DNA from 3 places in the Rhodopseudomonas telluris genome. Region 1 is predicted to be linked to each of the others. Evidence: riboswitches for the same ligand, from Rfam matches in the RefSeq annotation. Region 1 holds a riboswitch; each other region holds the start of a gene.
The links. A riboswitch is a leader RNA that binds a small molecule or an ion and turns the genes downstream of it on or off. The one in region 1 is predicted to bind cobalamin.
Positions count from the first base shown of each region.

Region 2: another riboswitch for cobalamin. It lies ahead of ACFFJ6_RS00320 (HoxN/HupN/NixA family nickel/cobalt transporter); the one in region 1 lies ahead of ACFFJ6_RS10545 (TonB-dependent receptor).
Region 3: another riboswitch for cobalamin. It lies ahead of cobT (nicotinate-nucleotide--dimethylbenzimidazole phosphoribosyltransferase); the one in region 1 lies ahead of ACFFJ6_RS10545 (TonB-dependent receptor).

Region 1 covers NZ_JBHLWM010000004.1:131,798-142,375, reverse strand. Annotated here, with positions in the region: gene ACFFJ6_RS10555 (MFS transporter) at 1-305, opposite strand, end outside; gene ACFFJ6_RS10550 (DUF938 domain-containing protein) at 405-1,106, opposite strand; cobalamin riboswitch at 1,240-1,439, shown strand; gene ACFFJ6_RS10545 (TonB-dependent receptor) at 1,544-3,640, shown strand; gene ACFFJ6_RS10540 (hypothetical protein) at 3,769-4,077, shown strand; gene ACFFJ6_RS10535 (hypothetical protein) at 4,259-4,438, shown strand; gene ACFFJ6_RS10530 (ABC transporter substrate-binding protein) at 4,753-5,973, shown strand; gene ACFFJ6_RS10525 (MFS transporter) at 6,125-7,351, opposite strand; gene ACFFJ6_RS10520 (ABC transporter ATP-binding protein) at 7,750-8,403, shown strand; gene ACFFJ6_RS10515 (ABC transporter permease) at 8,400-10,578, shown strand, end outside.
Region 2 covers NZ_JBHLWM010000001.1:57,451-68,028, forward strand. Annotated here, with positions in the region: gene fdhF (formate dehydrogenase subunit alpha) at 1-1,919, opposite strand, end outside; gene ACFFJ6_RS00290 (formate dehydrogenase beta subunit) at 1,931-3,487, opposite strand; gene ACFFJ6_RS00295 (formate dehydrogenase subunit gamma) at 3,484-3,954, opposite strand; gene ACFFJ6_RS00300 (LysR family transcriptional regulator) at 4,070-4,969, opposite strand; gene ACFFJ6_RS00305 (BtaA family protein) at 5,263-6,486, opposite strand; gene ACFFJ6_RS00310 (class I SAM-dependent methyltransferase) at 6,662-7,366, shown strand; gene ACFFJ6_RS00315 (DMT family transporter) at 7,363-7,686, shown strand; cobalamin riboswitch at 7,737-7,946, shown strand; gene ACFFJ6_RS00320 (HoxN/HupN/NixA family nickel/cobalt transporter) at 8,021-9,094, shown strand; gene ACFFJ6_RS00325 (FecCD family ABC transporter permease) at 9,102-10,127, shown strand; gene ACFFJ6_RS00330 (ABC transporter ATP-binding protein) at 10,124-10,578, shown strand, end outside.
Region 3 covers NZ_JBHLWM010000001.1:1,194,053-1,204,630, forward strand. Annotated here, with positions in the region: gene ACFFJ6_RS05450 (coniferyl aldehyde dehydrogenase) at 1-1,163, opposite strand, end outside; tRNA gene ACFFJ6_RS05455 (tRNA-Met) at 1,439-1,515, shown strand; gene cobF (precorrin-6A synthase (deacetylating)) at 1,559-2,326, opposite strand; gene cobS (adenosylcobinamide-GDP ribazoletransferase) at 2,423-3,193, opposite strand; gene cobT (nicotinate-nucleotide--dimethylbenzimidazole phosphoribosyltransferase) at 3,190-4,254, opposite strand; cobalamin riboswitch at 4,441-4,647, opposite strand; gene ACFFJ6_RS05475 (hypothetical protein) at 4,858-5,013, shown strand; gene ACFFJ6_RS05480 (DUF3095 domain-containing protein) at 5,092-6,243, shown strand; gene ACFFJ6_RS05485 (DUF2147 domain-containing protein) at 6,260-6,703, opposite strand; gene ACFFJ6_RS05490 (MATE family efflux transporter) at 6,838-8,211, opposite strand; gene ACFFJ6_RS05495 (GNAT family N-acetyltransferase) at 8,318-8,842, opposite strand; gene ACFFJ6_RS05500 (MFS transporter) at 8,969-10,204, shown strand; gene ACFFJ6_RS05505 (superoxide dismutase) at 10,383-10,578, shown strand, end outside.

The DNA.
Region 1 (10,578 bases):
AGCGCACCGAGCGCACCGGCAGCCGCGCCGCAGCCGGCGCCGATCATGAACGAGGCGCGGCGGCCATAGCGGCGCGCGATCGCGCCGGTCGGCAGCGTGCCGGCCGCGAGGCCGACCACGTACATCGAGATCGGCACGGTGGCGAGCGCGACGCTCGGCGCCAGCTGCGCGCCGATGATCGCACCGGTGGCGAAGATCACCGCCGCATTGGCGCCGGTCAGCGCCTGCGCGGCGGCGAGCCGCCAGACGTTGGAGCGCGCCCGCGCGTCGTCGGAAATCTCGCAGGTCGCGGTCGCGTCAACCATCGGGTGTTTCGCCCTTCATCCGGCCGGTGCATCGCCGGGCCGTGGAATCGGCCGGCATCATAGGCGGCGACGGTCTGCGATCAACTGCCGCAGGCGCGGCTAACCTATGCGCGGCCTTCCGCTTTCGCCGCTGCGGGCGAAGCCCAGGATGAGATTGTTGGCCGGCATCGCGATGATCTCGGTCAGGCGCAGGCCGTGCTCCGCGCCGAGCTGCTCCAGCTCGCCGACATCGCGCACGCCCCAATCGGGATTGGCGGCGCGCAGGCTGGCGTCGAACGCCGCATTGCTCGGCGCGGTGTGCTGGCCGTCCTGCTTGAACGGGCCGTAGAGGATGAGTTGGCCGTCCGGCCGCAACAGCCGGGCCGCGCCGGCGAACAGCCCCTGCGCCACCGGCCACGGTGCGATGTGCACCACATTGGCGCTGAACGTCGCGGCGAGCGAGGCGGGATCGCCGTCGCTCACCATCCCGGCGGGCCATGCCGGATCGGACAGATCGATCCGCCGCGGCTCCCGGATATTGGCGAGCCCGGAGTGCGCGCGCCATGCGGCGATGCTGCTCAGATGCTGCGGATGGATGTCGCTCGGCCACCAGACGATCTCGGGATGTTGACGCGCGAAGGCGACCACATGCTGGCCGGTGCCGCTGCCGGCCTCCAACACGTCGCCCGCGACGCCGTGCAGCAGGCGCGCGAGCACATCGCGGATCGCCTGCTGATTGCGATGAAACGCGGCGGCATCGAGCCGCCCATCGGATTCGACAGGCCGACCGTCCTTGCCGAATTCGACCACATAGTCCGCCATCGTCACCGCGCCTTGTTGAGCTGGATCAAGCCGCATTGTTACTCGCAAGCAACAGCCGCGGACAATCCCACCGGCGAGCGCAGCAACCGGGCCGGCCACCGCCAACGGCGAATTGACTCCACGCCGTCCGATACTTCTAGTTGAATGTGACGGTTCCTCTCACGAGGATGAAAAGGGAATGCGGTGCGGAGCTTCACGCTCTCAGGCCGCAGCTGTTCCCGCAACTGTAAGCGGTTCGACTTCTGTCGGAATGCCACTGGGACCTCGGCCCTGGGAAGGCGACGGAAGATATCACCCGCGAGCCAGGAGACCTGCCGTCATTCGTGGTCACACGCGAGAGTGCCGGTCGGGAATTGCAGGCATTGGTTTCACCCGCGCAAGCATGGTGATCCCTCGTTCGCTGTGACGTGCCACTGAACGTCCGGCCGAGGTTATCCATGCCGTCTTCTCACTCCGCTGCACCGCGCACGCGCGCGCTGCTGTGCTCCACCATCCTGGCTTCCAGCCTGTTCGCCACGCTCGCGCCTGCGGCCGCGCAGGACATGCTGCCCGCCATCAACGTCACCGCGACGCGCACCTCCGACGCGATCGTCGGCACCTCGAGCACAGTGATCACCGCCGACGACATCGCGCATTCGCCGGCGCAGACCGTGCAGGACATCATCGCGCAGACGCCCGGCGTGCAGACCACGTCGCTGTATGGCGGCGTCAACGGCACCGGCTCGTCGGTCGATTTGCGCGGCTTCGGCGCCACCGCGACCTCGAACACGCTGTTCCTGATCAACGGCCGCCGCCTCAACGACCTCGACCTGCAGGGCGTCGACCTGTCGAGCATCCCGCTGCAGTCGATCGAGCGCATCGAGATCACCCGCGGCGGCAGCGGCGCCGTGCTGTACGGCGACAACGCGGTCGGCGGCGTCATCAACATCGTCACCAAGAGCGGCACCGGCGGCCCGCCCGCGACGTTCCGCGCCGAAGGCGGCGTCGGCTCATTCAACCAGCGACTCGCCGCGGTGTCGGCGGCGTTCAATTCCGGGCCGTGGTCGACCTCTGCGTTCGCCAACGGCGTCCGCTCCGACGGCTACCGCTCCAACAACGCGCTGGAACAGAACAACGCGATCGGCGAACTGCGCTACACCACCGGCGATCTCAGCGCGTTCCTCAACATCTCCGGCGACAACCAGCGTCTCGGTCTGCCCGGCTCGCGGATCGTCGATCCCTCGATCGGCGTCAACCAGCTGCAGACCGACCGCAGCGGCACCAGCACGCCGTTCAACTTCGCCGACAAGCAGGGCGCCAACCTCACCGCCGGCTTCACCAAATCGCTGTGGGACGGCGCCGAGCTGATCGTCGATGGCGGCGTCCGCGACAAGCGGCAACAGGCCGGCTATTTCGGCGACGTGCCGCTGCAGAGCTTCAACGCGAGCTGGTTCGACGCGCATCTCCAGACCTGGTCGATCACGCCGCGGCTTAGCATCAAGAACGCGTTCTTCGGCCTGCCGTCGAAGATCCTCACGGGCCTCGACTATTACGACGCGACCTATGATTCCGACCGCGGCCAGTATCGCGGCACGCCGCCGGTGCACGTCTACAATCTGTCGCAGAAGACGCTGGCCGGTTATTGGCAGCAGACCATCGCCGTGCTGCCGAGCACCGACTTCTCGTATGGCGGCCGGGTGCAGAGCGTGAAGGTCGACGCCGCCGACCGGCTCAATCCGCTGGCGCCGGGCTATTTCGGCGAAGCGCAGGCGCAGCCGCTGAACAGCACCGAGACCCAGCATGCGCTGCATGTCGGCCTCGAGCATCGCTTCAACGACGTGTTCAGCGTGTTCGCCCGCGGAGCGCGCGCGTTCCGCACGCCGAATGTCGACGAGCGCGTCGCCTCGGGTCCGTCTTATGATGCGTTCTTCAATCCGATTCCGGGCACCTTCGCGCTGAAGACCCAGACCTCGGTCGACGTCGAAGGCGGCTTCCGGATCAAGTCCGGCCCGTTCGAGATGCAGACCAGCGTCTACAACATGGATCTGACCAACGAGATCCGCTACGACCCGGTGAACTTCTACAACACCAACCTCGATCCGACGCGTCGCACCGGGGCCGAGACCAGCTCGTCGGTGCGGATCAGCGACAATTTGCTGCTGCGCAGCGGCGCAGCCTATACGCGGGCGACGTTCCGCGAGGGCCCGCTCTCCGGCAACGACGTGCCGCTGGTGTCGCGCTATACGGCGAATGCCGGCGTGACCTGGAACGTCTGGCAGAAATACGTCGTGTTCGATGCCACCGCGCGGGTTTGGAGCAGCCGCTTCATGGACAACGACAATGCCAACGGCCAGGTCAAGATCCCGGCCAACGGCACCGTCGATGTCAAGCTGAGCGGCGAAGTCGACCACTTCTTCTGGTCGCTGAGCGTGATCAATCTGTTCAACGCGCAATATTACGATTACGCGGTGGCCAGCACTTTCACGCCCGGCCGTTACGGCGCGTATCCGCTGCCGGGCCGAACCTATCTGGCCAAGGCTGGCGTGACCTTCTGACCGGACATCACGTCGCGCCACACCGACTATCGTGCATGACAGGCCCCGGCAGCAAAAGCTGTCCCGGGGCCTTTTTTCTTGCTACACCCCGCGCTTCCCAATTCCCCGAAGACAATCGACGTGGACGAATGACGAACGACGAAAATTCCCGCCCCGCTGCACGCTCTGGCGCAGCCGCACAGGAGACCGACAGCGGCCGCGCTGAACGCGAGGCCGCTGCGAAGGCGACTCTCGACAACATGGCCCGGCTGAGGGCGTTGCGTCTGGCGCGCGAGGCCGCCGAACCGCAGCGCGCTCCGACCAAGACCAAGCGCGCCAAGGCCGGCACCGGCAAGACCGCCGGCACGCGCACGGCTGCCGGCAAGTCGGCAGAACCGACGCCGCGCGCGCTGTCGGACTGGCTGGCCGAACAGCAGAAGGGCGGCCACCGCACCTGAAATGCCCGCGCCCTCCGCCCCGCGGGCGGCGCGATGCTGCCTTGTGCAAAATGCGGCCGGTAGCCGCTGATCATGGGCTAGATTGCAACTGTTTCGGTGGCCAAATGGCCGCGACAGGACGACAACGGACCCGAACCGCGCCACGGCGCGTTTCGGCCCCGTGCTGACGGGATCCAAGACGATGATCGGGTGGCAGAAGATCAAGCCCAAAAAGGTCCGCAAGGACAAGGTCGCCGCGACGACGAAAGAAGTCGCGGCCGCCAAGCCGGTGTCCGCGCGGCTGCCGGACGACGATCTCTACGACAGCGGCGACATCTGCGCGCCGGAGCGTGACCGCGACGACGAGCAGCGCGATCTCTAAGCGCGTCTGCGATCCGCCCTGACGGATCGCCGGGTGCGACGTTGTGCGGCAGGCACCCGATGCCTGCCGGCAAAGTAGCCGAAATATCCGCAGATCAGCTGGTTCGGCTCACGCTTATTCCGCCGCGATGAATTCTCCGACGCGTCGTCGACCTTCGCGCCGCGCTGCGGCGTGCAATTTGGATTCAAATGATTTGAACTCATGGCGGCCGCGTGAGAGCGTCGGCCGATCGCCGCGTGCGCCTAATCGGACGCGCGGACGATCACGACAGCCCGCACCGCAGAGTGCGGCTTCAACCAAAGAGAGGAAGTGCCATGACCACCCGCCTCAGCCTGCTCGCGGCCGGCTTGTTCGCCGTCGCAGCGGCTCAGCCCGCCTTCGCCCAGAAGCAATACGGCCCCGGCGTCACCGACAGCGAAATCAAGATCGGCCAGACCATGCCGTATAGCGGCCCGGCCTCGGCCTATGGCGTACAGGGCCACGTCGAAGACGCGTACTACGCCATGATCAACGCAAAAGGCGGCGTCAATGGCCGCAAGATCAAGATGATCAGCCTCGACGACGCCTACTCGCCGCCCAAGACGGTGGAGCAGACGCGGCGGCTGGTCGAGCAGGACGAGGTGCTGGCGATCATCGGCACCATCGGTACGCCGACCAACACGGCGATCCAGAAATATCTCAACGGCAAGAAGGTGCCGCAGCTGTTCATCTCGACCGGCGCGGCGAAGTGGGACGATCCGAAGAACTTCCCGTGGACCACGCAGCTCTACCCGCCTTACCAGATGGAGGGCATGATCTTCGCGAAGTACCTGCTCAAGAACAAGCCCGATGCCAAGCTCGGCGTGTTCTCGCAGAACGACGACGCCGGCAAGGATTACGTCAAGGGCCTCAAGGACGGTCTCGGCGACAAGGCCAAGACGATGATCGTCAAGGAGGTCACCTACGAAGTCAGCGATCCGACCGTCGACTCGCAGATCGTCGCCCTGAAGGCCTCGGGCGCCGACACGCTGTTCACCATGGCGACGCCGAAGTTCGGCGCGCAGGCGATCCGCAAGGTCCACGAGCTGAACTGGAAGCCGCTGAACTTCGTGGTCAGCGTTTCGAGCTCGATCAAGGGCGTACTCGAACCCGCCGGCAAGGAAGCCTCGACCGGCCTGCTCACCGCGCTGGCGGCCAAGACGCCGACCGATCCGCGGTTCGAGAATGACGCCGACGTCAAGGAGTTCAAGGAATTCCTCACCAAGTGGTACCCGAAAGGCGACATCGCCGACGGTTCCACCGTCACCGGCTACATCTCGGCCTATATGACCGTGAAGGTGCTCGAAGCCTGCGGCGACAATCTCACGCGCGACAACCTGCTGAAGCAGGCCACCAACATCAAGCCGACCGAAGCGCCGCTGCTGCTGCCGGGCATCAAGATCTCCACCCGCCCCGACCGCTACGCCCCCTACACCCAGATGCAGATCGCCAAATTCGACGGCAAGAGCTGGGTGCCGGAAGGCGAAGTGTACAACACCGACGGGCCGAGCCAGTAAGCTTAGCCACGAAGTCTCGGTGACTAAGTAGTTCAACGACGACCCCACCACGTCATGGCCGGGCTCGTCCCGGCCATCCACGCCTTTCTTGCCACTGAACTGTAAGACGTGGATGCCCGGGACAAGCCCGGGCAAGACGGAGGCTTGCGAACTACGCCGGCTTGCGCAGCCCGAGCGCCGTCGGCTCCGCAGCGTTCAGCAGCCGCGCACGCTCCGTGTTCGGCCACAGCAGCAGCAGGCCGAGCAGGCCGGAGGCGATCAGCACCGCGCCGTTGATCATGTAGCCGGTCAGATAGCCGTCGTTCACGTTGGCGGCGGTCTGCACCACGCTGCCCATCACCAGCGGCGCGACGACGCCGGCCAGCGTGTACAGCGCGCCGTAGATCGCGATCGCGGCGCCGCGCTGCGCCACCGGGGTGAACTCGGCGATCATCGGCGGACACACCACGTAGATCGACCCGCATAGCCCGGCACCGACCACCAGCGCGGCGATCAGCGCCGCCGGGCTGTGCAGCAGCGGCATCGACAGCAGGATCACGCCGCCGACCACCAGCGGCGCCGCGCCGAGCACGCCGCGCGCCCGACGTGTCGAGACGCCGCGCGCCATCAGCGTCTGCGACAGCCAGCCGGTGAACAGCACCATCGCGGCGCCGAACACCCAGGGCGTGACCGAGATCAGGCCGGCGTCGTGCTGGCTGAAGCCGAGGCCGGTGACGATGTAGGTGGTGAACCAGGTCAGCCCGAGCGACAGCGCCCAATAGGCCCCGAAGGTCGCGGCGACGCAGCCGACGAAGGTCCGCGACGTCAGCAGCCGCGCATAGGGAATCCGCGTCTCGGCCGCGGCCATCGCGGCGGTCGGCACCAGCGGGCCTTCCTTGCCGAGCGCCAGCCACGCCGCCGCCCACATCAGCCCGACGAGGCCGAGCGCACCGAATGCGTAGTGCCAGGAGTGATCGACGATGATCCAGTTCAGCGCCGGCACCGCGAGGATCACGCCGAACGCCGAACCCTGTGACAGGATCGCGGTCGGCAGCGTGCGCTTGTGATCGGGAAACCACTTGTAGATCGCATGCGCCGCGACCGAGAACGCCGGCCCCTCGCCGGCGCCGAGAATGATGCGGCAAATCAGCAGCGTGGCGAAACTCACTTCGCCGACCATCGGGAATTGCGCCACCGCCCAGATCAGCGCCAGCACCAGCACCACCCAGCGCGTGTCGATGCGATTGACCACGAAGCCGACCACGATGGCGGAGATCGAGAACAGAAAGAAGAACGACGACCCGAGCAGACCGAACTGCTCCGGCGTCAGCCGCATGTCGCGTGTGATCGGCACGCCGGCGAGGCCGACCACGATCTTGTCGGCGAAGTTGACGATCATGAACAGGAACAGCAGGAAGGTGATCTTCCAGGCGCCTTTCGGCGTCGAACGTTCATGCACGTGCGGCCTCCCAGTCCTGCGTTCTGACGCGCTGTTATTGTCCGCATCTCTTGCGAGACTGTTTCAATGCTGCCGCCGATTGCGTGCGATTGCAATCAAACTGAGGCCATTTGGTCGCAGCCGCGGCCGACGAACCGCGTTGCGCTGCAAACAAACCATCCGGCGGAGCGTTGAGCCGGCGCCGCCGCGTCCCCATATCGGGCTGGATAGTTCTGCAGGATGTTCAGCATGATCGGTTCGACGATGCGTGGCCTGCGCCGCGGTGTTGCGGCGCCCCCGGGCCACGTTGCGGCGCGGCGCGGGGTCCGTTCGATGCAAGCCGGTGGGCGTGCCGGCACATGCTGACAGTCTCCGGCCTGACCAAATCCTATCGCTCCGGGCAGGACAGCGTCGCGGTGCTGCGCGGCGTCGACTTCGCGCTCGCGGCCGGCGAGAGCGTGGCGCTGACCGGCGAATCCGGCAGCGGCAAGAGCACGCTGCTGCATCTGATCGCCGGCCTCGACCAGCCCGACGGCGGCACCATCCGGTTCGGCGAGTCGGACATCGCGCGACTCTCCGATGCCGAACGCGCCGCGTTTCGCCGCGACCGGCTCGGCCTGGTGTTTCAGCAGTTCAACCTGATCCCCAGCCTCACCGTCACCGACAATCTCGCCTTCCAGTCCCGGCTCGCCGGCCGCCATGACGCGGCGTGGCAGGCCGAACTGATCGAACGGCTCGGCCTCGGCGCATTGTTGAAGCGCTATCCCGAACAACTCTCGGGCGGCCAGCAGCAGCGCGTCGCGATCGGCCGGGCGCTGGCGGTGAAGCCGGTGCTGCTGCTCGCCGACGAGCCGACCGGCAATCTCGACGAGGACACCGCCGACGGCGTGCTTGCGCTGGCGACCGACCTCGTTCGCCGCACCGGCTGCGGCTTCCTGATGGTGACGCACAGCGAACGGCTCGCCGGCATGCTGGACCGCCGCGTCCATCTGCATGCGGGGCTGATCCGGTGAGACGCGCGCTGTGGATTCTCGCGGTGCTGCTCAGCCACTGGCGGCGGCACAAGCTGCAATTCGCCACGCTGCTGATCGGCCTGATCTCGGCGACCGCGCTGTGGAGCGGCGTGCAGGCGCTGAACGCGCAGGCCCGCACCAGCTACGACCGCGCCGCGGCGACGCTCGGCGGCGCCCGCACCGCGACTCTCGTCGCACCGAACGCTGATCACTTCCCACAAAAGCTATTCGTCGATCTGCGCCGCGCCGGCTGGGCGGTGTCGCCCGTGGTCGAAGGCCAGGTCCGGCTCGGCGGCCGCACGCTGCGGCTCACCGGCATCGAGCCGCTGTCGCTGCCAGTCGAAGCCAGCACCGCACCGGCGATCGGCACCGCCAATCTGCAGGGCTTCATCCTGCCGCCGGGCCAGACGTTGATCTCGCCGGACACGATGCGCGAACTGCAACTCAGCGAAGGCGCAACGCCGACGCTCAGCAATGGCGGCAAGCTGCCGCCGCTCAAGCCGCAGCCGGAGATCGCGCCGGGCGTGCTGGTGACCGACATCGGCTTCGCGCAGCCGCTGCTCGGCCTGCAGGATAAAGTGTCGCGGCTGCTGATCGGTACCAAGGCTGGCGGCGCGCGCACGCCGCTGCACGATGTGGTCGGCGATCAGCTCAAGCGGGTCGAGCCCAACACCGAAACCGATCTCGAGCGGCTGACCGACAGCTTTCATCTCAACCTCACCGCGTTCGGCCTGCTGTCGTTTCTGGTCGGGCTGTTCATCGTCAATTCGGCGATCGGGCTCGCCTTCGAGCAGCGCCGGCCGACGCTGCGGACGCTGCGCGCCTGCGGCGCCTCGGCGCGGTTGCTCAACAGCGTGATGGTGATCGAACTGACGCTGATCGCACTTGTCGCCGGGCTGATCGGTTTGGTCTGCGGTTACTTCATCGCCGCGACGCTGCTGCCGGATGTCGCCGCCAGCCTGCGCGGCCTGTACGGCGCGCAGATTCCCGGCGAATTGTCACTGAAGCCACAATGGTGGCTGGCCGGCATCGCCATCAGCATTCTCGGCGCGCTCGCGGCGGCAGCGGCCAGCCTGATCAAGGCGGCGCGCATGCCGGTGCTGGCCGCCGCACAAGCCTTCGCCTGGCAGCAGGCGCAGCAGCGCTGGCTGCTGATCCAGGGCAGCGTCGCCGTGCTGGTGTTCGTCGCGGCGGCGGGCTTCCTGATCTTCGGCGACTCGCTGGTGTCGGGCTTCGCGGTGCTGGCCGCGATCCTGCTCGGCGCAGCGCTTGGACTGCCGGCGGTGCTCGGGCTGGTGCTGGCGCTCGGTGAGCGCGCCTCATACCGGCCGCTGGCAAAGTGGTTCTGGGCCGATAACCGGCTGCAGCTCTCCGGACTGTCGCTCGCCCTGATGGCGCTGCTGCTGGCGCTCGGCGTCAATGTCGGCGTCGGCACCATGGTGGAGAGCTTCAGCCGCACATTCGTGCGCTGGCTCGACGGACGGCTCGCCGCCGAAGTCTATCTCAACGCCGCGAACGACCAACAGGCTGGCGAGATCAAGGCCTGGCTGAAGCAACGTCCCGAAGTCACCGCGCTGCTGCCCGGCGCACGCGCCGAGGTGAAGCTCGGCGGCTGGCCGGCCGAGATCATCGGCTTCGCCGACGATCCGACCTATCGGGACAACTGGCCGCTGCTCGAACGGAGCCCCGATGTCTGGGACGCGGTCGCGCGCGGCGATGGCGCGATGATCAGCGAGCAATTGTCGCGGCGGATGAAGCTGTCGCTCGGCGACCGCATCGACGTTCCGACCGGCAGGGGCGCCTGGCCGCTGCGCGTCGCCGCGATCTACGCGGACTATGGCAATCCGCGCGGCCAGATCGGCGTCGATTATCAGGCGCTGATCGCGCACTTTCCCGACGTGGCGCAGACACGGTTCGGCCTGCGGGTCGATCCCGCCCGGGTGCCGGCGCTGGTGGACGATCTGCGCGCCACCTTCCGGCTCGACAATCGCAGCCTCGCCGATCAGGCGACGCTCAAGACCGAGTCCAAGCGGATCTTCAACCGCACCTTCGCGGTGACCACGGCGCTGAACGCCTTCACGCTCGGCATCGCCGGCGTTGCGCTGCTCACCAGCCTGCTGACGCTCGGCAATTCGCGGCTGCCGCAGGTCGCGCCGCTGTGGGCGATCGGCATCA
Region 2 (10,578 bases), on a different contig from region 1:
TGCACGTACAGCGCCTTGAACGAGCCATCGACCGCGGCGTCGAGCATGTTGGGAATGCGCAGGCCCGGCTCGTTGTCGAGCTTGACGTTCCACAGCGCCTCGAAGCTCTCGCGCACCGCATCGGTCGAGATGTGCCGATAGCCGGGCAGTTCGTGCGGGAACGAGCCCATGTCGCACGAGCCCTGCACGTTGTTCTGGCCGCGCAGCGGATTCACGCCGACGCCGGGGCGGCCGAGATTGCCGGTGGCCATGGCGAGGTTGGCGATCGCCATCACGGTGGTCGAGCCCTGGCTGTGCTCGGTGACGCCGAGGCCGTAATAGATCGCGCCGTTGCCGCCGGTGGCGTAGAGCCGCGCGGCTTCGCGCAGCGCCTGCGGGTCGACGCCGGTGAAGGCCGCGGTCGCTTCCGGGCTGTGACGCTCGTCGGACACGAACGCCGCCCAGTGCTCGTATTCGCTCCAGTCGCAGCGCTCGCGCACGAAGGCTTCGTTGGCGAGGCCCTCGGTGACGATGACGTGCGCCAGCGCGGTCAGCACCGCCACGTTGGTGCCGGGCTTCAGCGGCAGGTGCTGCGCGGCCTCGATATGCGCGGAGCGCACGAGATCGATGCGGCGCGGATCGACCACGATCAGCTTGGCGCCCTGGCGCAGCCGCTTCTTCAGGCGCGAGCCGAACACCGGGTGGCCGTCGGTCGGGTTGGCGCCGATGATCATCACCACGTCGGCGTGCTCGACCGAGTCGAAATCCTGCGTGCCGGCCGAGGTGCCGAACGCGGTGGAGAGGCCGTAGCCGGTCGGCGAGTGGCAGACGCGGGCGCAGGTATCGACATTGTTGTTGCCGAAGCCGGCGCGGATCAGCTTCTGCACCAGGAAGGTCTCTTCATTGGTGCAGCGCGACGAGGTGATGCCGCCGATCGAGTCGCGGCCATACTTCGCCTGGATGCGCTTCAGCTCGGACGCCGCGTAGGCGAAGGCTTCGTCCCAGCTTACTTCGCGCCACGGCTCGCTGATGCTGGCGCGGATCATCGGATTGAGGATACGCTCCTTGTGGTTGGCATAGCCCCAGGCGAAGCGGCCTTTGACGCAGGAATGGCCGCGATTGGCCTTGCCGTCCTTGTAGGGCACCATGCGGACCAGCTCTTCGCCGCGCATCTCGGCCTTGAAGGTGCAGCCGACGCCGCAATACGCGCACGTCGTCACCACCGAGCGCTCCGGCGTGCCGATCTCGATCACGCTCTTCTCGTTCAGCGTCGCGGTCGGGCAGGCCTGAACGCAGGCGCCGCAGGACACGCATTCGGAGCCGAGGAAGCTTTCCTGCATGCCGGGCGACACCACCGAGTCGAAGCCGCGGCCGGCGATCGTCAGCGCGAAGGTGCCTTGCACTTCCTCGCAGGCGCGGACGCAGCGCGAGCAGACGATGCACTTTGACGCATCATAGGTGAAGTACGGATTGCTTTCGTCGAGGCCGGGATTGGGATGCTTCTCGCCGGAGTAACCGTAACGCACGTCGCGCAGGCCGACCGCGCCGGCCATGTCCTGCAGCTCGCAATCGCCGTTGGCCGAGCAGGTCAGACAGTCGAGCGGATGATCGGAGATGTACAGCTCCATCACGCCCTTGCGGATCTGCTTCAGCCGCTCGGTCTGGGTGTGAACGACGAGGCCGTCGGCGACCGGCGTGGTGCACGATGCCGGCGTGCCGCTGCGGCCGTCGATCTCGATCAGGCACAGCCGGCACGAGCCGAATGCGTCGACCATGTCGGTGGCGCAGAGCTTCGGGATCGCGGTGCCGATCTCCATCGCGGCGCGCATGATCGAGGTGCCCTCGGGCACGCTGACGCTGCGGCCGTCGATCGTCAGCGTCACCATCTTTTCGGAAGGCGAGCGCGGCGTGCCGAAATCGGTTTCGTGAACCAGGGCCATATCGTCGTCCTTTATTCCGCGGCCTGCAGGCGGCGCGGCGCGAGGCCGAAATCTTCGGGGAAATGCGTCAGCGCGGACAGCACCGGATAGGGCGTCAGTCCGCCGAGCGCGCACAGCGAGCCGAACTTCATCGTGTTGCAGAGGTCTTCGAGCACGGCGATGTTCGCGGCGGGCTTGTCGCCGGCGATGATCTTGTCCACGGTTTCGGCGCCGCGCGTCGAGCCGATCCGGCACGGCGTGCACTTGCCACAGGATTCGTGCGCGCAGAATTCCATCGCGAACCGCGCCTGCTTGGCCATGTCGACGGTGTCGTCGAACACCACGACGCCGCCATGCCCGACCATGCCGCTTCGTGCAGCAAAGGCCTCGTAGTCGAACGGCGTATCGAACAGCGCGCGCGGGAAGTAAGCGCCGAGCGGACCACCGACCTGCACGGCGCGCACCGGCCGGCCGCTCAGCGTGCCGCCGCCGATGTCGTCGATCAGTTCGCCGAGCGTGATGCCGAACGCCACCTCGAACAGTCCGCCGTGCTTGATGTTGCCGGCAAGCTGGATCGGCTTGGTGCCGCGCGACCGGCCCATGCCGCAATCGGCGTAAGCCTGCGCGCCGCCATCGAGAATGTACGGCACCGCCGAAAACGTCAGCACGTTGTTGATCACGGTCGGCCGGCCGAACAGGCCGTGATGCGCCGGCAGCGGCGGCTTGGCCCGCACCGTGCCGCGCTTGCCCTCGAGACTCTCCAGCATCGAGGTCTCTTCGCCGCAGATATAAGCGCCGGCGCCGACCCGGACTTCGATGTCGAACGAATCGGTCGAGTGGCAGATGTTGTCGCCGAGGAAGCCGGTCCGCCGCGCGCAGTCGATCGCGGCGTTCATGGTCTCGATGGCGTGCGGGTATTCGGAGCGGATGTAGATGTACCCCTTGGTCGCCCCGACGGCGATACCGGCGATCGTCATGCCCTCGATGATCATGAAGGGATCGCCCTCCATCAGCATCCGGTCGGCGAAGGTACCACTGTCGCCCTCGTCGGCGTTGCAGCAGATGTATTTCTGGCCGCGGCCGGCCTGGGCGACGGTCCGCCATTTGATGCCGGTCGGAAATCCGGCGCCGCCGCGGCCGCGCAGCCCCGACTTTGCCACATCATCGATGATGGCTTCGGAGTTCATTTTCAGCGCGCGTTCGAGCCCGCGATAGCCGCCATGCGCGCGGTAGTCGTCGATCGAGCGCGGATCGACGATGCCGCAGCGGACGAAGGTCAATCGCGTCTGCCGCTTCAGCCAGGGAATCTCTTCCGTCAGCCCCTGCTTCAGCGGATGCGGAGTATCGTTGATCATCGCATCGAGGATGGTCGGCACATCCTCCGGCGTCACCGGTCCGAACGCCACGCGCCCCGCCGGCGTTTCGACTTCCAGCATCGGCTCCAGCCAATACAGCCCGCGCGAGCCGGGCCGCACCAGATCGAGCCCCAGTTCGCGCTCGTGCGCCACGCGGCCGAGCTCCGCGGCAACTTCGTCAGCGCCGACGGCCAAAGCCCCGGAATCCCGCGGGATAAACACACGGAGCGTCATCGCTGCGCCTCCGCCATCAGCCGGTCGAGCCGCTTGGTATCAAGCCGGCCGACCACGCGATCGTTGAGCATCGCAGCCGGCGCGGTGGCGCACAGTCCGAGGCAATACACCGGCTCCAGGGTCACCGAGCCATCCGCGCAAGTGCCGCCGAACGCGACGCCGAGCCGCGTTTCCGCATGCACCGCCAGCGCATCGCCGCCCGCGGCCTGGCACGCTTCGGCGCGGCACAACTTCAGCACGTGCCGGCCCGGCGGCTCGCGGCGGAAGTCGGGATAGAAGGTGAGCACGCCATGCACCTCGGCGCGCGACAGGTTCAGCGCCTGCGCCACCATCGGCACGGCCGCCTCCGGCACATAGCCGAACGCCTCCTGCAAGGCATGCAGGATGACCAGCGTCGGTCCTTCCTTGTGCGCCAGCGCGGCGATGATCTCGCTCGCGCGTGTTGGATCCCAAGCTTCATGGCGCATCGGCGTTTCTTCCCGGCTTTGTTCGGGACCGATGAAAATAAGAATCGTTCAAGGAATCAATAAAGCTGTCGCATGCTGCGATAAGGAAACGGTATCGAGAGAGGGGACGGAACCCTCAGACATCGCTCTCGAGCGAGGGTGCGACTTCCCGCGCCACCTGCATCAACGCTGCAACCAGCGGCGTGTAGGGCTCCCGCGGCGGCACGACCAGGCCAATGCTGTAGGACACCACCGGATCGATGATCGGGATGGTGCGAACGCCGTCGCCGAGGCCCAGCGTTTCGGCGAGCTTGGCCGGCATGACGCTGGCCCAGCGGCCGGTTTTCACGTGAGTATAGAGGACGATGATCGAATTCGACGTCAGCGTCGGATGCGCGATGGTGCCGGCGGCGCGCAGCGCGCGGTCGATAATGCGGCGGTTCTGCATGTTCGGCGTCAGCAGGCACAGCGGAACCTGGCCGACTTCTTGCCAAGTCACTTGCTCGCGATCGCCGAACAGGCCGTCCGGCGAGGTGATCAGCCGGTAGCTCTCCTGATACAGTGGAACGCTGCGGACTTTGCCGAGTGGCTCGTTCTCGATGTAGGTCAGCCCCGCGTCGGCCTCGAGGTTCTCGAGCAGGCCGAGGACCTCCGAAGACGTGCAGGACAGGATGCTGAAGCGCACATTGGGATGCCGCGCGCGGAACGGCGTGGTCAGTTGCGCCACCATGCCGAGCACGGTCGGGATCGCGGCGATCCGCAACTCGCCCGACAGCTCGCCCTTCAACGCGCCGATGTCCTGGCGCATCGCACGGGCGTCGCCGACGATGCGACGGGCCCATTCCAGCGTGCGCTCGCCTTCCGGGGTGAAACCGAGAAAGCGCGAGCCACGCTGCACCAGCATGACGCCGAGGATCTCCTCGAGTTGCTTGATGCTGGTCGACATCGTCGGCTGGGTTACGCCGCAGGCTTCGGCGGCGCGGCCGAAATGCCGTTCCTTGGCGAGCGCAAGCAGCAGCTCGAGCTTGTCGATCAAGTCCGTCCCTCGGAAATTCTTGAAGAGGAGGGACTTTTGCCCCAATGGGCGGCCGCCGGCAAGGTCGGCGGGAACGGCGGACGGCGCGCGCTGCGCGACGTCTCGTAGATAAAACCCCGCCTCCCGATTGCGGCATCGGAAGTGCGGGGCCAGTCAGGGGAGAGACGAAGCCCCGCGCGCAACGAACAATAGCATCGCGCCAAGCATCGTCAGGTATCTAAGTAGCCGATTATGACAGTTCCGGATTGAGCTGAATCAAACCGGGTGCCTCTTTCGGGTCATGTCCGCGGCGGTCAGGCGACACTCGCGGACCGGCGTGCGTAGCAATGGAAGCCGCCGTAGATGCCCGAGCGGTCGCGGTCGAAGCCGATCGCGCTGCGTTCCGCGTCGCGGTGCCAGACCTGCTGCAGCGGCGACAAGGCTTCGGTCTCGAGCGGTGACTCCGCTCCGGCGGTGCGGAAGATCACCCGCACCGAATCCTTGCCGGACCGATCGATCGCGTCCCACAGCGCGCGGATTTCCTCGGGCGCCATCCAGTCCTGCGAGTCCAGCAGCACGACGGCGTCGATCTGTCGGGCCGGCAGGCTTTCGAGAAAGACACGCAGGTTTTCGTGCACCGGAATGATCAGCCCGGCGCCGGAGCGCATCCGCGCGTAGCGGCTGCGCTGCAGATACAGCGGAAGGCAATCGTCACCGGGGCCCGGATAGCGCCGGCTCAGCGCCTGCCAGGCGAAGTAATTGGTCTCGTTCGGATAGACGTTGATCAGGCGCAGCAGGCGCTGATGCAGCACTTCGTTGAGCGGCTGATTGCCGCCGAGCAGGTCGCGCTGCTGCGGCGGAATGCCGAGGCTGAACAGCAGCGCCGGCGTGCGTGTCAACAGCCGCGCGAATCCCGAATGGAACAGTCGGTCGACGCGCTGCAACGCATCCTGCCGCTCCAACGAATCCGGCGCCGCTTCGAGAAGCGCCTTCAGGTCGATCTTGGCGAATTTCGCCAGCAGATGCGCGAAGCCGATGAAGCTGCCGAGCGCGCCGTGCCGATAGAAGCCGTCGGTGAAGTAACGATAGCGCGGCCGGCCGCGGAAGTCGCGTTCGTCCCAGTAGCTGCGCGCATCGCGGTCGAGTTGCGGCCGCAGGCGCTGGCGATACAGGTCGGCGTTGTCGTCGGCTTCGCCTTCGCCGAAGAAGCGCCAGAACTGGTCGTAGTCCGGCAGCGCGCGCAGCCCTGCGAGCTTCAACTTCAGCAGCGCCAGATGCGCCTCGTTGAGATCGACCGCGAACACCTGCGCCGGCTTGGCGGTGAGGTAGGACAGCGCGTTACAGCCGCCCGACGATATTGTCACGATGGTGGAGCCGATCGGCAGTTGCAGCGCAGCAAGATCCGCCTCGGGGTCTTCCCAGATCTGGGTGTAGACCAGCCGTCGGAACCAGATCGAAAACAGTCGGTCCCAGATCGTTGACTCGCTGCGATCCTTGCTGTTGCGGACCGCGTCCGCGATGAGTTGCTGCGTATTCATACCGTCCTCGACTCGGTCATCGGTCGAGAATAGCCGCGTAGCAATGCAGTTTTGCGACAGTCGGCAGGTCTGGAGCAGGAGTTGAAACAGGTCCTGGAACTGCCGGCTGTCATCACCCTGTCGTCGCAAAATCGGATGGAGAGCGGACGATTCCACCTGCGCGAGGGTGCATTCCATGACGATGGTCCGGTCTGAACTCACAGTCGATCCGTCCTGGCCGGTCGACGCGACGACGCGGATGAACCGGATGTATCGCTATCAGCGGCACATCTACGATATCACCCGTCGGTACTATCTTCTTGGTCGCAACGAGCTGATCAGCAGCCTGGCGCCGCCCGCCGGCGGCCATGTGCTCGAAATCGGCTGCGGCACCGGCCGCAATCTGGTCGCCGCTGCCCTGCGCTACCCCGAGGCGCGGTTCTACGGCTTCGACGTCTCGACCGAGATGCTGACCTCGGCGATCGGCGCCATCGCGCGTGCTGGCCTCAATGGCCGAGCCAAGGTGGCGCATGGCGATGCGACTAACTTCACCGCGCAAGGCGTGTTTGGCCAGCCGGTGGCGTTCGATCGGGTGATGATCTCCTACAGCCTGTCGATGATTCCGGATTGGGTTGCGGTGATCGAACATGCGATCGCGAGCCTGAAGCCGGGCGGACAATTGCATATCGTCGATTTCGGCGATCAGTCCGGGTTGCCTGGTTTCGCCCGCCACGCGCTGCAGCATTGGCTGGCGCTGTTCGGCGTCACCCCGCGCGATCAGCTCGAGGCGACGCTGGCACAGATCGCGGTGCGCACTGGCGCCGGACTGAGCTTCGACCGGCCGTATCGCGGCTACGCCCAGGCCGCGGTGCTGACGCTGCCGACGCGACGCCCTGCATGACCGGGTGGCTCGCGCTGCTTGCCGCGGGCCTGATGGAGATCGTCTGGGCGCTAGGACTAAAGCACTCGGACGGCTTCACGAAGCTCTGGCCCGCGCTCGGCACGCTGGTGGCGATCGCCGCCAGCTTCGGCCTGATGAGTATCGCGCTGAAGTCGCTGCCGTTCGGCACCGCCTATGCGGTGTGGACCGGCATCGGCGCCGCCGGCAGCATCGTGGTCGGCATGGCGCTGTATGGCGAGCCCGCCAATGCGCTGCGCGTGCTGTGCCTGTCGATGATCGTTGCCGGCATGATCGGCCTCAAGCTCAGCACGCCGGCCTGACCCCACCGCGCCCAGACCAAGGCGGCGATTGACAAAGCAGGTCCGCCCGCCTTTGATCGTTCCGTTCAGGTGTGCCGGGAATCGTCCGGCACAGGGAAGCCGGTGCAGACGCCTTTTGGGGTGTCTCAAGCCGGCGCTGCGCCCGCAACTGTAGGCGGCGAGCGATCCTTCATCATGCCACTGACCCAAGCGAGGGCCGGGAAGGCGAGGGATTGCGACGACCCGCGAGCCAGGAGACCGGCCTGAGCCACGTCATCTTCCAGCGTGCGGTGCGCGCGGCTGGGGCGGTCCGCCGCATGGGTGACAGGAAGCTGCTCACCGTTCGGGGACTCTCATGTCAGACATACTCGCTCCTCCCACAGTCGCTGTCGCTCGTCCGGACGGATTCCGCGTCCGGCTGGTCGCCGTGCTCGGCGGCCTGGTGATCGCCAATATCGCCGCCTGGGCCTGGGCCCTCACCGCCTTCGCCGGCCAGCCGGTGCTGATCGGCACCGCCGTGCTGGCCTACAGCCTCGGCCTGCGCCACGCGCTCGACGCCGATCACATCGCGGCGATCGACAACGTCACCCGCAAGCTGATGCAGGAGGGCAAACGCCCGGTCGCGGTCGGCTTCTTCTTCGCTCTCGGTCACTCCACCGTGGTGCTGGTGGCGTCGCTGGCGATCGCGGTGGCGGCCAATTCGCTCACCGAACGGTTCGCCGGCTACCGCGAGATCGGTGGCATCATCGGCACCTCGGCCTCGGCGCTGTTCCTGTTCGCGATTGCTCTGGCCAATCTGTCGGTGCTGAGCGGCGTCTACCGCGCGTTCAAAAAGGTGCGGGCTGGCGAGGTCGTGCACGATGACGACATCGATCATCTGCTGCAGCAGCGCGGCTGGCTGGCGCGGCTGTTTCGGCCGCTGTTTCGCTTCGTCTCGAAGAGCTGGCAGCTCTATCCGATCGGCCTGCTGTTCGCGCTCGGCTTCGAGACCGCCAGTGAGATCAGCCTGTTCGGCCTCGCCGCCAACAATGCGGGCACCATCTCGCATTGGTCGATCCTGATCTTCCCGGCGCTGTTCGCTGCCGGCATGACGCTGGTCGATACGCTCGACGGCGTGCTGATGCTCGGCGCCTATGGCTGGGCCTATCGCAATCCGGTGCGCAAGCTGTACTACAACATGACCATCACCTCGGTGTCGGTGCTGGTCGCCATCGTGATCGGCGGCATCGAGACGCTCGGCCTGCTGGCCGGCCGGCTGCATCTCGAAGGCGCGTTCTGGGAATGGATCACCGAGCTCAACGAGAATTTCGGCGCGCTCGGCTACGGCATCGTCGCGCTGTTCGTCGCCAGCTGGATCATCTCCACCATCATCTATCGGCTGAACGGCTATCACCGGCTCGACGCGCGCGTCTCGGGCGCACGGGAATGAGCGTTTGATCGCCATCGTTTCGCATCGCTCCTCGCGCGCGGCGGTCGTCACCGCCGCGTTGCTGTTCGTCGTCGCCGTGCTGGCGATCGGCTCGCTCGGCGTCGGCCCGGTGAAGCTGTCGCCGCTCGCGGTGATCGACGGCCTGATCGGCCGCGGCGGTGATGTGCAGCAGATCATCGTGCAGCAGATCCGGCTGCCCCGCGCCATCCTGGCGCTGGCGATCGGCGCGATCCTCGGGCTGTCGGGCGCTGCGCTGCAGGGGCTGCTGCGCAATCCGCTGGCGTCGCCATCGCTGTTCGGCGCGCCGCAATCGGCGGCGTTCGGCGCGGTGCTGATCATCGCGCTGGGCTGGGCGGATGTGCGCTCCTATGCGCTGCCGGTCGCGGCGATCAGCATGGCGTTCGTCTCGGTGTTCGCGCTACTCGCTGTCGCAGGACGCGGCGCCAGCCTGTTGCTGCTGATCCTGGCAGGTCTCGCGATCTCCAGCCTCGCCGGCGCTGCGACTGCGCTGGTGATGAACCTGTCGCGTAATCCATTCGCCAGTCTCGAGATCGCGTTCTGGCTGCTCGGCTCGCTGGAAGACCGCAGTTTCCGCCACGTCATGCTGGCACTGCCGTTCATCGTGGTCGGTGGGGCGCTGCTGCTGACTCAACGCGCGGCCTTCCGGGCGCTGAGCTTGGGTGAGGAAACCGCGCAGAGCCTCGGCGTCGATGTCGCGCGGTTGCGGCTGATCGTGATCATCGGCGTCGCGCTCGGTGTCGGCGGCGCGGTCTCGGTGTCGGGGACGATCGGCTTCATCGGCCTGGTGGCGCCGCATCTGGTGCGTCCGCTGATCGGCCACGATCCGGCACGGCTGCTGATCCCGAGCGCGCTCGCGGGCGCGGCGCTGCTGCTCGCCGCCGATATCGCGGTGCGGATCATTCCAGCCACCACGGATATCAAGGTCGGCGTGCTGACCTCGATCATCGGCGTGCCGTTCTTCCTGTATCTGATCGTGCGCGAACGACGGTCGCTGGGCGGAGGGCTTGGATGACCGCCTTTCTTACCGCACGCGATCTGCGCGTCGCGCTGTCCAGCCGCCCCGTGCTGCACGGCGTCTCGCTCGAGCTGACGAAAGGCCATCTGGTGGCGCTGGTCGGCCCCAATGGCGCCGGCAAGACCACGCTGCTGCGTGCGCTGGCCGGGCTGATCGAGGCCGAGGGCGATGTCCGTATCGCTGGCGATTTGCTATCGGCGCTGCCGCTGCGCGAACGCGCGCGGCGGTTTGGATATCTGCCGCAGGGCCATCTGGTGCATTGGCCGCTGCCGGTGCGCGACGTCGTCGCGCTCGGTCGCTTCCCGCACGGAGCCACGGATCCGGCGCGGTTGTCGCCCTTGGATGCCGACGCGGTCGCGCGCGCGATGGCGGCGACCGACGTCGCGCCGTTTGCCGATCGCGTCGTCACCGAACTGTCCGGCGGCGAGCGTAGCCGTGTCGCGCTGGC
Region 3 (10,578 bases), on a different contig from region 1:
TCGGTACCGAACCAGTACAGCGCCAGCGGCCGGTCGCGGCCGTTGATGAAGCGGATGGTCTCCGCCGCATCGTCGGTGCCGAGGATCGGCAGCAGCGGGCCGAAGATTTCTTCCTGCATGATCTTCATGTCGGACGTGGCGCCCAGCACCAGCGTCGGCGGAAACTTGCGACGGCTGCTCCACGCCGCATCGTCGGCTGAGGCGGGCTGCAGCAGCGTCGCGCCCTGCGCGGCGGCGTCGTCGACCAGCCCCTTCAGCCGCGCATAATGCCGGTCGGCGACGATCGAGGTGTAGTCGGCGTTGGCCGGATCGCTGCCGAACATCCGGGCCATCGCGGCGCGGATCTTCTCCGCCAGCGGCTCGACCTGGTCGCGCGGCGCCAGCACGTAGTCCGGCGCGATGCAGGTCTGGCCGGCATTCATCAGCTTGGCATAGGCGATCCGCGGCGCGACCTCGTCGAGATCGGCGGAGCGGTCGACGATGGTCGGCGACTTGCCGCCGAGCTCTAGTGTGACGGGCGTCAGATTGCGGCCGGCGGCCTCGGCGACGATGCGGCCGACGCGGGTCGAGCCGGTGAACATCAGATGGTCGAACGGCAGCCGCGCGAACGCCTCGGCGATGCCGTCCTCGATCCCGGTCACCACCATCTCGTCGGCGTCGAATTTCGCCGCGACGGTCTCCTGCAGCAAGGCCGAGAACGCCGGCGACAATTCGCTCGGCTTGATCATCACCCGGTTGCCCGCCGCCAGCGCCCCGATCGCCGGCGCGATGGTGAGCTGCAGCGGGTAATTCCACGGCGCGATGATGCCGACCACGCCGAGCGGCTGCGGGATCAGCCGGTTCTGTCCCGGCCAGAACTGCAACTCGGTCTTCACCTTGCGCGGCGTCATCCAGCGTTTGACGTGCTTGGCGGTGTGCTTGATGTCGCCGAGCAGACTGAGCGTCTCGGCGATCAGCGTTTCGACCGCGCAGCGATGGCCGAAATCAGATGAAATTGCCTGCTCGAATCGCTTCTCGTTGTCCGTCAGCAGGCTGCGCAGCCGCGCCAGCCGATCGAGTCGCAGCTCCAGTGTCGCGGGCGCCTCGTCGCGGGAGCGATCGAACATGCGGTGAAAGCTGTCGTGCAGGGCATTGGCCCCGAAGCCGGTCAACGGCTGGTCCATGGTGCGCTCCCGTTTCGGCCGATGTTGATGTTTTAGGCCGATTTTGACGAAGTCTTGCAGGGACACGGTCCGCCCGCAACCGCATCCGGTTCCGGCCGTCATATAATCTTGAAAATCTGCGTCGCGGGGCTTCCCAAATCCCCCGTGCGTTGCTAGACACCCCTCGCGCCCCGGGCACTGCCCCGGGCCCCTTCTCAGGAAGCTTCCGGGAGGATCGATCGACGCTCTTGGGCGTTGATGGTCTTCGGTTTTCTGAAGAAAGCGCAAAGGTTTAACGCGGGGTGGAGCAGCCCGGTAGCTCGTCAGGCTCATAACCTGAAGGTCATAGGTTCAAATCCTATCCCCGCAACCAAATTGAACCCCGGTCCTCAGCGGCCGGGGTTCTTTTTTGCGCCTTACGCTTTGGCCTTGCCGCCCCTGCGCAGCAGATAGATGTCCATCACCCACCCCTTCGCCTCGCGCACCTGCCGCCGGGTGCGGCTGATGTCGGCGGCGACGTCCTTGAGCGGGCCGGAGATCAGGACTTCGTCGGCGAGGCCGAGATTGGCGGCCCAGTAGATCTCGAGGTCGGCGGGGTCGATCTTGGCGAAGGTCTCGTCGCCGTCGAGCATCACCACGGTGCTGTCGGCATCGATCGGCAAACCAGCCGCGAGTTTGCGGCCGGTGGTGATGGTGATCGGCTCGCCGATGCGGTTGAGCGCGATGCGGTGCCGCGCCGCCAGCGCCTGCACGGCGGTGATGCCGGGGATGATCTCGTAGTCGATCGCCAGCCCCTGCGCGCGCAGGCGATCGAGGATGCGCAGCGTGCTGTCGTAGAGCGACGGATCGCCCCACACCAGAAACGCACCGCACGCGCCGTCCGCGAGTTCGCTCGTCAGCAGCGCTTCGTAGCGCGCGGCGATGCGGGCGTGCCAGTCGTCGACCACCGCGCGATAGTCATCGCCGGCCGGTGCGCGCTGCGGGATGTCGATGCTGACGAAGCGGGTGTCCGGAGACTTGATGAAACGTCGGCAGATCTCTTCGCGCGCGGTTTTCAGTTCGGCCTTCTCGGCGCCCTTGTCGGGCAGGAAGAACACGCTGGCGCGGTTCAGCGCCTCGACGGCCTGCAGCGTCAGGTAGTTGGGATCGCCGGGGCCCATGCCGATCAGGAGAAGTTTGCGCATCGGCGGGAAGTCCTATTGCTTCGTGATGAGCAGAGATTCCGGGTTCGCGCGCCAAGGGCGCGCGCCCCGGAATGACGTTGGGGATGGCGTGTGCAACTAACCATGGCCGGCTAGCGCCGCGACGCCAAGCAGCAAGCCGATCTGCGTGAGTTGTTCTGTCGCGCCGAGGACGTCGCCGACATAGCCGCCGATCAGCCGTGCGGCGGCCAGCGCGGGCAATGCGCCCAGCGCGACGGCGCCGATCAGTCCGCAGGCGGCGGCGCCGGGTTCGGCGGCGATCAGCCACGCCAGCCCGAGCAGCGTCAGCAGCATGGCGACGATGGCCTTCGCCGGATCGAGTCGTTGGTCCGGATAGTTCAGCTTCGCGGTCGCGACATTGCCCGCATAAGGCAGCATCGACATCGCGGCCAGGATACCGGCGCGGCCGAGGCTGTGGCTGGCGACCAGCGCGGCGGCGCCGACCCAGGGCGGCAGTGTCGCCAGCGCGGCGATGCGAATGATCAGGCTGGCGATCAGTGTGACGGCGCCGTAATTGCCGATCCGGCTGTCCTTGATAATCGTCAGCCGCTGCTCGCGCGTGCGGCCGCCGAACAGCCCATCCGCGCTGTCGGCAATGCCGTCCTCATGCAGCGCGCCGGTGAGCGCCACGCCGGCGATCACCGACAACACGGCCGGCACCAGCCCCGACCAGATCGCCGACGTCGCGATCAGCACGCCGCCGCAGAAGAGGCCGATCAGCGCGCCGACTAGAGGAAAGTACTTGGCGGCGGGGAGCAGCCAGCCATCGTCGAACTGCGCGGCGCGCGGCGCTGGCAGGATCGTCATGAATTGCAGCGCGTTGAAAAACGGGCGGAGTGCGGGCGTCACTGCGTCTGTCCAAGGCGGCCGGCCAGCACGTCGGACAAGTCCGCCAGCTCGGTCAGAATGCCGGCGGCCGCCCGCACCAGCGGGATCGCCATCAGCGCGCCGGTGCCTTCGCCGAGCCGGAAGCCGAGATCGAGATAGGGCGTCGCCGCCATCGCCTCCAGCAGTACGGCATGGCCGCGCTCGGCCGAGCGATGCGAGAACACGCAATAGGCCCGCGCGGCCGGATGCAGCCGCACCGCGACCAGCGCGGCGGCGCTGGCGATGAAGCCGTCGATCACCACCGGCCGGCGCTTGGCCGCGGCGGCCAGCACAGCGCCGGCCATCATGGCGATCTCGTAGCCGCCGAATTCGGCCAGCACCTCGAGCGGCGCGCTCGCTGCCGTGCGCGCGGCCGCCTTTTGCGCGATGGCGCGCTTGTGCAAGACGCCAGCGTCGTCGAGCCCCGCGCCGCGGCCGACGCAATCGCCGATCGGCGTGCCGGTGAGGCGATGCGCGATCAGCGCCGCCGACGTGGTGTTGCCGATGCCCATTTCGCCGATCGCCACGATATCGATGCCGCCGTCGATCGCGTCGGACACCAGTGCGATCGAGGCGCTGAGCGCGCGGCGGGCGTCGTCGATGCTCATCGCGGGCTCACGACTGGCATTGCGCGTGCCGTAGCCGATCTTGCGGTCGATCAGTCCGGGATGCGGTGGCACATCCGCCGCAATGCCGGCGTCGACCACACACACTTCGGTCGCGGCGGCTTTCGCCAGTACGTTCATGCCGGCACAGCCCGCCAGATAGGCCGCGACCATCGCCTGCGTGACGCTCGCCGGGTAGGGCGAGACGTGGTCTTCGGCGAGGCCGTGATCGCCGGCGAACACGAACACCATCGCACGATCGGTGCGCGGCGGCGCCGGGTGCCAGATCAGCCCGAGCTGGACGGCGAGGTCCTCCAGCCGGCCGAGCGAGCCCGGCGGCTTGGCCTTGCCGTCGATCCGGGCGCGGAGCGTGGGTTCAAGCGAGTTGTCGACGGCGGAGACCGCCAAGGTCGCGAAATGGTCGAGGGGAGCGTGCATGGTACGAATTCGTCGAGGCAAGATCGTTCGGATGCGGAGCGGGCGACACGGCCCAGCGGCAGATCGCGTCGCGCCACCGCGCGCGCATGCGCAGAGGTCGGCGATCAGGCGCGGCTGTTGTGGGGACGGACTACGTCGGAAGCGGATGCGGCATCGGAACGTCCTTCTTCGACCCACCGTCGAATGGCATTGCGCAGATCTCCGGCCGGTCTCCTGGCTCGCGAATGTTGTCCCGATCGCCTTCCCGAGGCCGGAGAATGGCCGCAGTGGCTGGTGTGATCGGAGACGATCCGCTTACAGTTGCGGGGGCAGCCGCGGCCTCGGCGATCGCTCGCCTCACCGCATTCCCGTTTCACCCTTTCGAGAAAGGGCACCGAAGATGCCGCACAAGAGCACGCGGCACCGCCCGGCGCAACATTAGTTGCCACCGTCGGGCGCGCGTTCAGACGAAGGTGCAACGGCGCCGGGCGAGCGCGCCGCCGGCGCATTTTAGGAGCGCCCGGATGCGAAGCGGTTGATCGGCATGCCGCGATTCTGCTCTAAGTCGCCGCCAAAGCTGTGAGAGGATCGGCCACGCGGCGTCCGGCATCGGATCGGGCCGCCGTGCAGAGGGAACTGGATCGCTTGAAATCGCTCGGCATCATCGTCCTGCTCGCCTTGGCGGTTTTCGCCTACGGCCTGTACACCGACATCACCCTGACGCGTTGCGTGCGGGGATCGGTGACGGCCATGTTCGGGCTTTGCGCCAAAGGTGACTGATCGCGGCCGAGGCCGCTTCCACGCAAACCGGCGGCCGGCGACGCCGTATCTGTGCGGCATCGACTGGAGCTTGCGTTTATGACCGTGGCGAACAGCGACTCGTTCTACGACCGCGTGCCGGTGTTCTCCGGGTTCGCCAACCTGATGGACCCGGCGCTTTACGCCTCGGTGCCCGACGATTGGGTGGTCGGGACGGCCGACATCGTCAATTCCACCGGGGCCATCGCCGCGCAGCGCTACAAGGCCGTCAACATGGCGGGCGCCTCGGTGATCGCGGCGATTGCCAACGCGCTGCAGGGTCGCGATTTTCCGTTTGTGTTCGGCGGCGACGGCGCGAGCTTCGCGGTCGCGCCGCACGATCTCGCCGTGGCCCGTGATGCGATGGCGGCCGCGGCCGCCTGGGTCCGCGACGAACTCGAGCTGACGCTGCGCATCGCGTTGGTGCCGGTCGCAACGATCCGGGATCGCGGGCTCGACGTCCGCATCGCGCGGTTCGCGCCGTCGCCGCATGTTCGCTACGCGATGTTTGCGGGCGGCGGTCTCGGCTGGGCGGAAGCCGCGATGAAACGCGGCGAATTCCTGATCGATCCGGCTCCTGCCGGGACGATGCCCGATCTCAGTGGTTTGTCGTGCCGGTTCGAGACGATCCCGGCGGCCCACGGCGTGATCCTGACGCTGCTGCTGGTGCCCACCGTCAGCGCCGACAGCGCGGCGTTTCGCGCGCTGGTCGAACAGGTGGTGGCCCTGACCGAGCGCAGTCCCGACGCCGGCCGGCCCGTGCCGTCTCAGGGGCCGACGATGCGATGGCCACCCGCGGGCTTCGAGCTGGAAGCGCGGGCAGCCGGCGGCGGTCCGTTGCTGCTGCGCCGCGTCGGCGTTCTGCTCTGGACGCTGTTCGTCTATGTGATCATGCGGTTCGGCATCAGCTTCCGAGGCTTCGTGCCGCAAACCTATATGGCGCAGGTGCCGGAGAATTCCGACTTCCGCAAATACGACGACGGATTGCGGATGATCCTGGATTGTCCGCCCGATGTCGCCGACGCGCTGGAGCAGCGGCTGGCGGAGGCCGCCGCCGCGGGCATCGCCCGTTACGGCGTGTTTCGCCAGGACGCGGCGATGATGACCTGCTTCACGCCGTCGGCGGCGCGCAGCGATCATGTGCATTTCGTCGACGGCGCAGGCGGCGGCTATGCCGCCGCGGCGGTGGCGCTGAAGGCGATGCGCGCGTGAGGCGCGCCGCCGATCGTCAGCGTCCCTCGAAGGTCCAGTTCTCGCCGCCGCACAGCGAGCCGACGCAGCCCTCGACATGCAGCGAGGTCGGGCCTGTGTGCGACAGGTTGGCCTCGTAGGTCTTGCCGTCGTCGGCGTTGTAGATGTGGCCCGACCATTTGCCCTGCGACACCGGCCGCATGTCGCCGAAGATCTGCAGCCCGATCACCGGGCGTGAGGCGCGGGCCGGATCCGGGTTCTTGTCGTCGACCTGCGGCTTGCCGGTGTTGGGATCGATCGGCTGCTTCAGCCAGATGATCGTGCCGCACAGGGCCGGGCCACAGCTCTTGATACGCACCTTGGCGTCGCCGGCCTGAGTCAGCCAGGTGCCCTGCGGGCCGGGCGCTGATTGCGCGAGCGCAGCGGCAGGCGCCAGCGCAGCGAGCAATGCAGCGGCGAAGAGTGCGGATCGGGTGGTCATCTATCCTCCAGGCATCGTCCAGTGCGCAGCACGTCGCGTCGGTGCGGTGCAGCGCATGCCTTAGCAGAGGAGCCGGATTCGTGGCAAAGGCATGACGGACACAAACAGACACAAGATACGGAGGTCCGCAGGATTCATTTGACCCAGCGTGTCAGATGAATCGCCGTCACGGTGCCCAGCCCGTAAACCACCATCGCCGCCGTCACCAGGGCGAACAGCGTCCACGACGGCGCGCCGCTGATCATCAGCGCGGTGCCGCCGATCGCCACCAGCATCAGCCGCGCGCTCGCGGCGAGCACCGGGCCGCCGACTTTCGCGGCGCCCTGCGAGGCGAAGTACAGTGTCACGCCGAGACCGAAGAACGGGAAGGCCGGCCCCGCCCAGTGGAAGTAGGAATGCGCCGCTGCGGTCACCGCGGGATCGGCGGTGAACAGCGACACCCACAGCGCCGGATAAATCGCCAGCACCAGGCCGATCACCCCGAGGATCAGCGCCGACGCGGCGCCCGAGGTCCACGCCACGCGCCGTGCGCGCGCCACCTGGCCGGCGCCGACCGCCATGCCGACCATCGGGATCGAGGCGACGCCGACCGCGAACGCGATCGGGATCAGCAGGAATTCCAGACGCGAGCCGATGCCGTAGCCGGCCAGCGTCGCAGTGCCGTAGGTCGCCAGGATCTTGGTGAAGATCAGGATGGTCAGCACCGATTGCAGCGGCGCGAGGCAGGCCATCGCACCGACCTTGAGGATGTCGAGAAACATCCGCCGCTCGAACACGAAGGATCCGGCGCGCAGCCTCACGCGCGCGCGGCCGCTCGCCATGTAGATCAGCAGGAACAGCGTGCCGAGCGAGAACGCGACGAGTTGCCCCGATGCGACGCCCGGCATGCCGAGCCGCGGCATGCCGAACAGGCCGAGGCCGAACGTGCCGCCGATCGCGATCTGCAGCACCGCGACCACCAGCAGCGTCGCGGAGGGCAGCACCATGTCGCCGGTGCCGCGCAGCACCGAGGCCAGCGTGTTGACCAGCCAGATCGACACCGCGCCGGAAAACAGCACGACCGAATAGCTGCACGCCTGTTCGAGCACGTCGCCGCGGCCGCCGAGCAGCATGAACAGCGAGCGGCCGAACAGCTGCATGATCAGCGTGAACAACAGGCCGCCGCACAGTCCGATGATCACAGCGTGCAGCGCCAGCGCTTCGGCGCGCGCGCGATCGCCTGCGCCGAGCGCGCGGCTGACCGCCGAGGAGACGCCGCCGCCCATCGCGCCGGCCGACATCATCTGCGTCAGCATCGCGAACGGAAACACCAAGGCGATCGCCGCCAGCGCTTCGGTGCCGAGCCGCCCGATATACGAGGTCTCGGCCACCGAGACGACAGCGGTGCCGACCATTGCGATGATGTTCGGGATCGCCAGCCGGGTGAGCGTCGGCACGATCGGGGCGGTGAGGAGCAGGTTCGGCGGCGGGGCCGGCAGGGGTGTGTTCACCGGTGCGTCGATGGTCATGCGTGTTCCGCCCTTGCGGACCGCTCCTCAGCGGCGATCCTTCATAATATTATGATCGACATATCAAATGCGCGCAAGCGGCACGGCCGTGCGTCCTGCGCAGGCGTCACCAGGGCAAACCGCAGAGGTCCAGCGTGCCGCCGCGAATTTTTCGCCGCAGATCGATCTGCAGCGGCGTCAGGTCGCGATACGGAGCTTTGCCGCCGCGCTGCTCGGCGGTGATCTCGCCGTCGTAGCGCTGCCAGCCGCGCGCCTGAAAGAACGGGGCCTGCTGGTCGTCGCAGAACAGCAGCCCGCAGTCGATCGCCTCGTGATCGCGCAGCGTCCGCTCCGCGGCCCTCAGCGCGATCGAGCCGTAGCCCTGCCGCCGGTTGTCCGCCCGGGTGACGAGGCCGCCGATGCCGCCGATCTGGCACTTGCGGCCGTTCCAGCTCACGATCCGGATGGTGATGCCGACATGGCTCACCAGTTCTCCGTCCGACTCGACCAGCACCCGCAGCGTCGGGTGCGCGGTCTCCGGTCCAGTGCGCTGCGGAGCCGTCTCACGGCCGGCCGGCCACACCGATTCGAGCAGCGGCTTCACCATCGGCCACGCCGCGACGCCCGACAGAATGTCGATCTCGATACTCATCCGCTCTCCTGTCACCGAACCCCTGCGTTCTGTGCAGGACCACGATACCGGTTGCAAGGATGGTCAAACACCGCGTTTCAGGGCATGACTATTCTCAAAATGACGAGACCCAGAGGAAAACGTCCTATGAAGGCATCAGAGCTCACCTCGTTTCAGCGCTGGTCGATCCTGATCGGCGCGTCGGTGCTGCTGAGCCTTGCGATGGGCATGCGGCAGAGCTTCGGGCTGCTGCAGCCGTCCGTGATCCGTGACGTCGGCATCACCAGCGCGGATTTCTCGCTGGCGACGGCGCTGCAGAACATCATCTGGGGCGTGACCCAGCCGATCGTCGGGCTGATGGCGGATCGCTACGGCTCGCGCTGGGTGATGCTCGGCGGCGTGGTGATCTACGCGGCCGGCCTGGTGCTGATGATGTTCGCCGACTCGGCGCTGACCTTCACGCTCGGCTGCGGCGTCTGCGTCGGCATCGCGCTGTCCTGCACCGCCTCGAGCATGACCATGACCGCGACCTCGCGAACCGTGTCGCCGGCCAAGCGCAGCGTCGCGATGGGCGCGGTGTCGGCGGCGGGCTCGCTCGGTCTCGTGCTGGCGTCGCCGCTGGCGCAGACGCTGATCACCACCTCGGGCTGGCAGATGGCGCTGGTCGGCTTCCTCGGCCTCGCCGCGGTGATGCTGCCCTCGGCGTTCTTCGCCGGCCGCTCCGACAAGATCGACATCGACAAGGCCGACGACAGCGAGCGTTCGGCTGGCGAAGTCGTGCAGGCCGCGCTCGGCCATTCCGGTTTCATGGTGATGGCGATCGCGTTCTTCGTCTGCGGCCTGCAGCTCGTCTTCATCACCACGCATCTGCCGAACTATCTGGCGATCTGCGGCCTCGATCCGTCGCTCGGCGCCAGTGCGCTGGCGACGATCGGGCTGTTCAACGTGATGGGCTCCTACGTGTTCGGCTGGCTCGGCGGCCGCTATCCGAAGCAGTATCTGCTCGGCGGCATCTACATCGTGCGCTCGCTGGCGATCGCCGCGTATTTCTACTTCCCGGCCTCGGCGACCTCGACGCTGGTGTTCGCCGCGGTGATGGGCGCGCTGTGGCTCGGCGTGATCCCGCTCGTCAACGGCCTCGTCGCGCAGCTGTTCGGGCTGCGCTTCATGGCGACGCTGACCGGCATCGCCTTCCTCAGCCACCAGGTGGGCTCCTTCATCGGCGCCTGGGGCGGCGGCATGATCTACGATCATCTCGGCAATTACGATCGCGCCTGGCAGGCCGCGGTGCTGATCGGCCTGATCGCCGGCACGGCGCAGATGCTGATGAATGTCCGCCCCCCGCGGCGGCGCGAGGAGCTGGCCCTGCCGGCGACGGCATGACGCGGCCGGTAGCATCACGCCGGCTGCGGTAACTGCTTCAGGTGTTTGCACTTTTGCGTCGATGACAGCGCTGCGACAGGTCGTTGCAATTCAGAATAGATATTGGGTCCAGCGGCGGAACCTTCTATAAGGAGGCTCGTTAAGACGCCGTCCCCCACCATTGTGGAAATGATGACCCATGACCTTCACGCTTCCTGAGTTGCCTTACGCCTACGACGCGCTCCAGCCCTACATGTCCAAGGAGACGCTGGAATATCATCACGACAAGCATCATCAGGCCTATGTCACCAACGGCAACAACCTGCTGAAGGGCACCGAATTCGAGGGCAAGTCGCTCGAGGAGATCGTCAAGGGCTCGTTCGGCAAGAACGCTC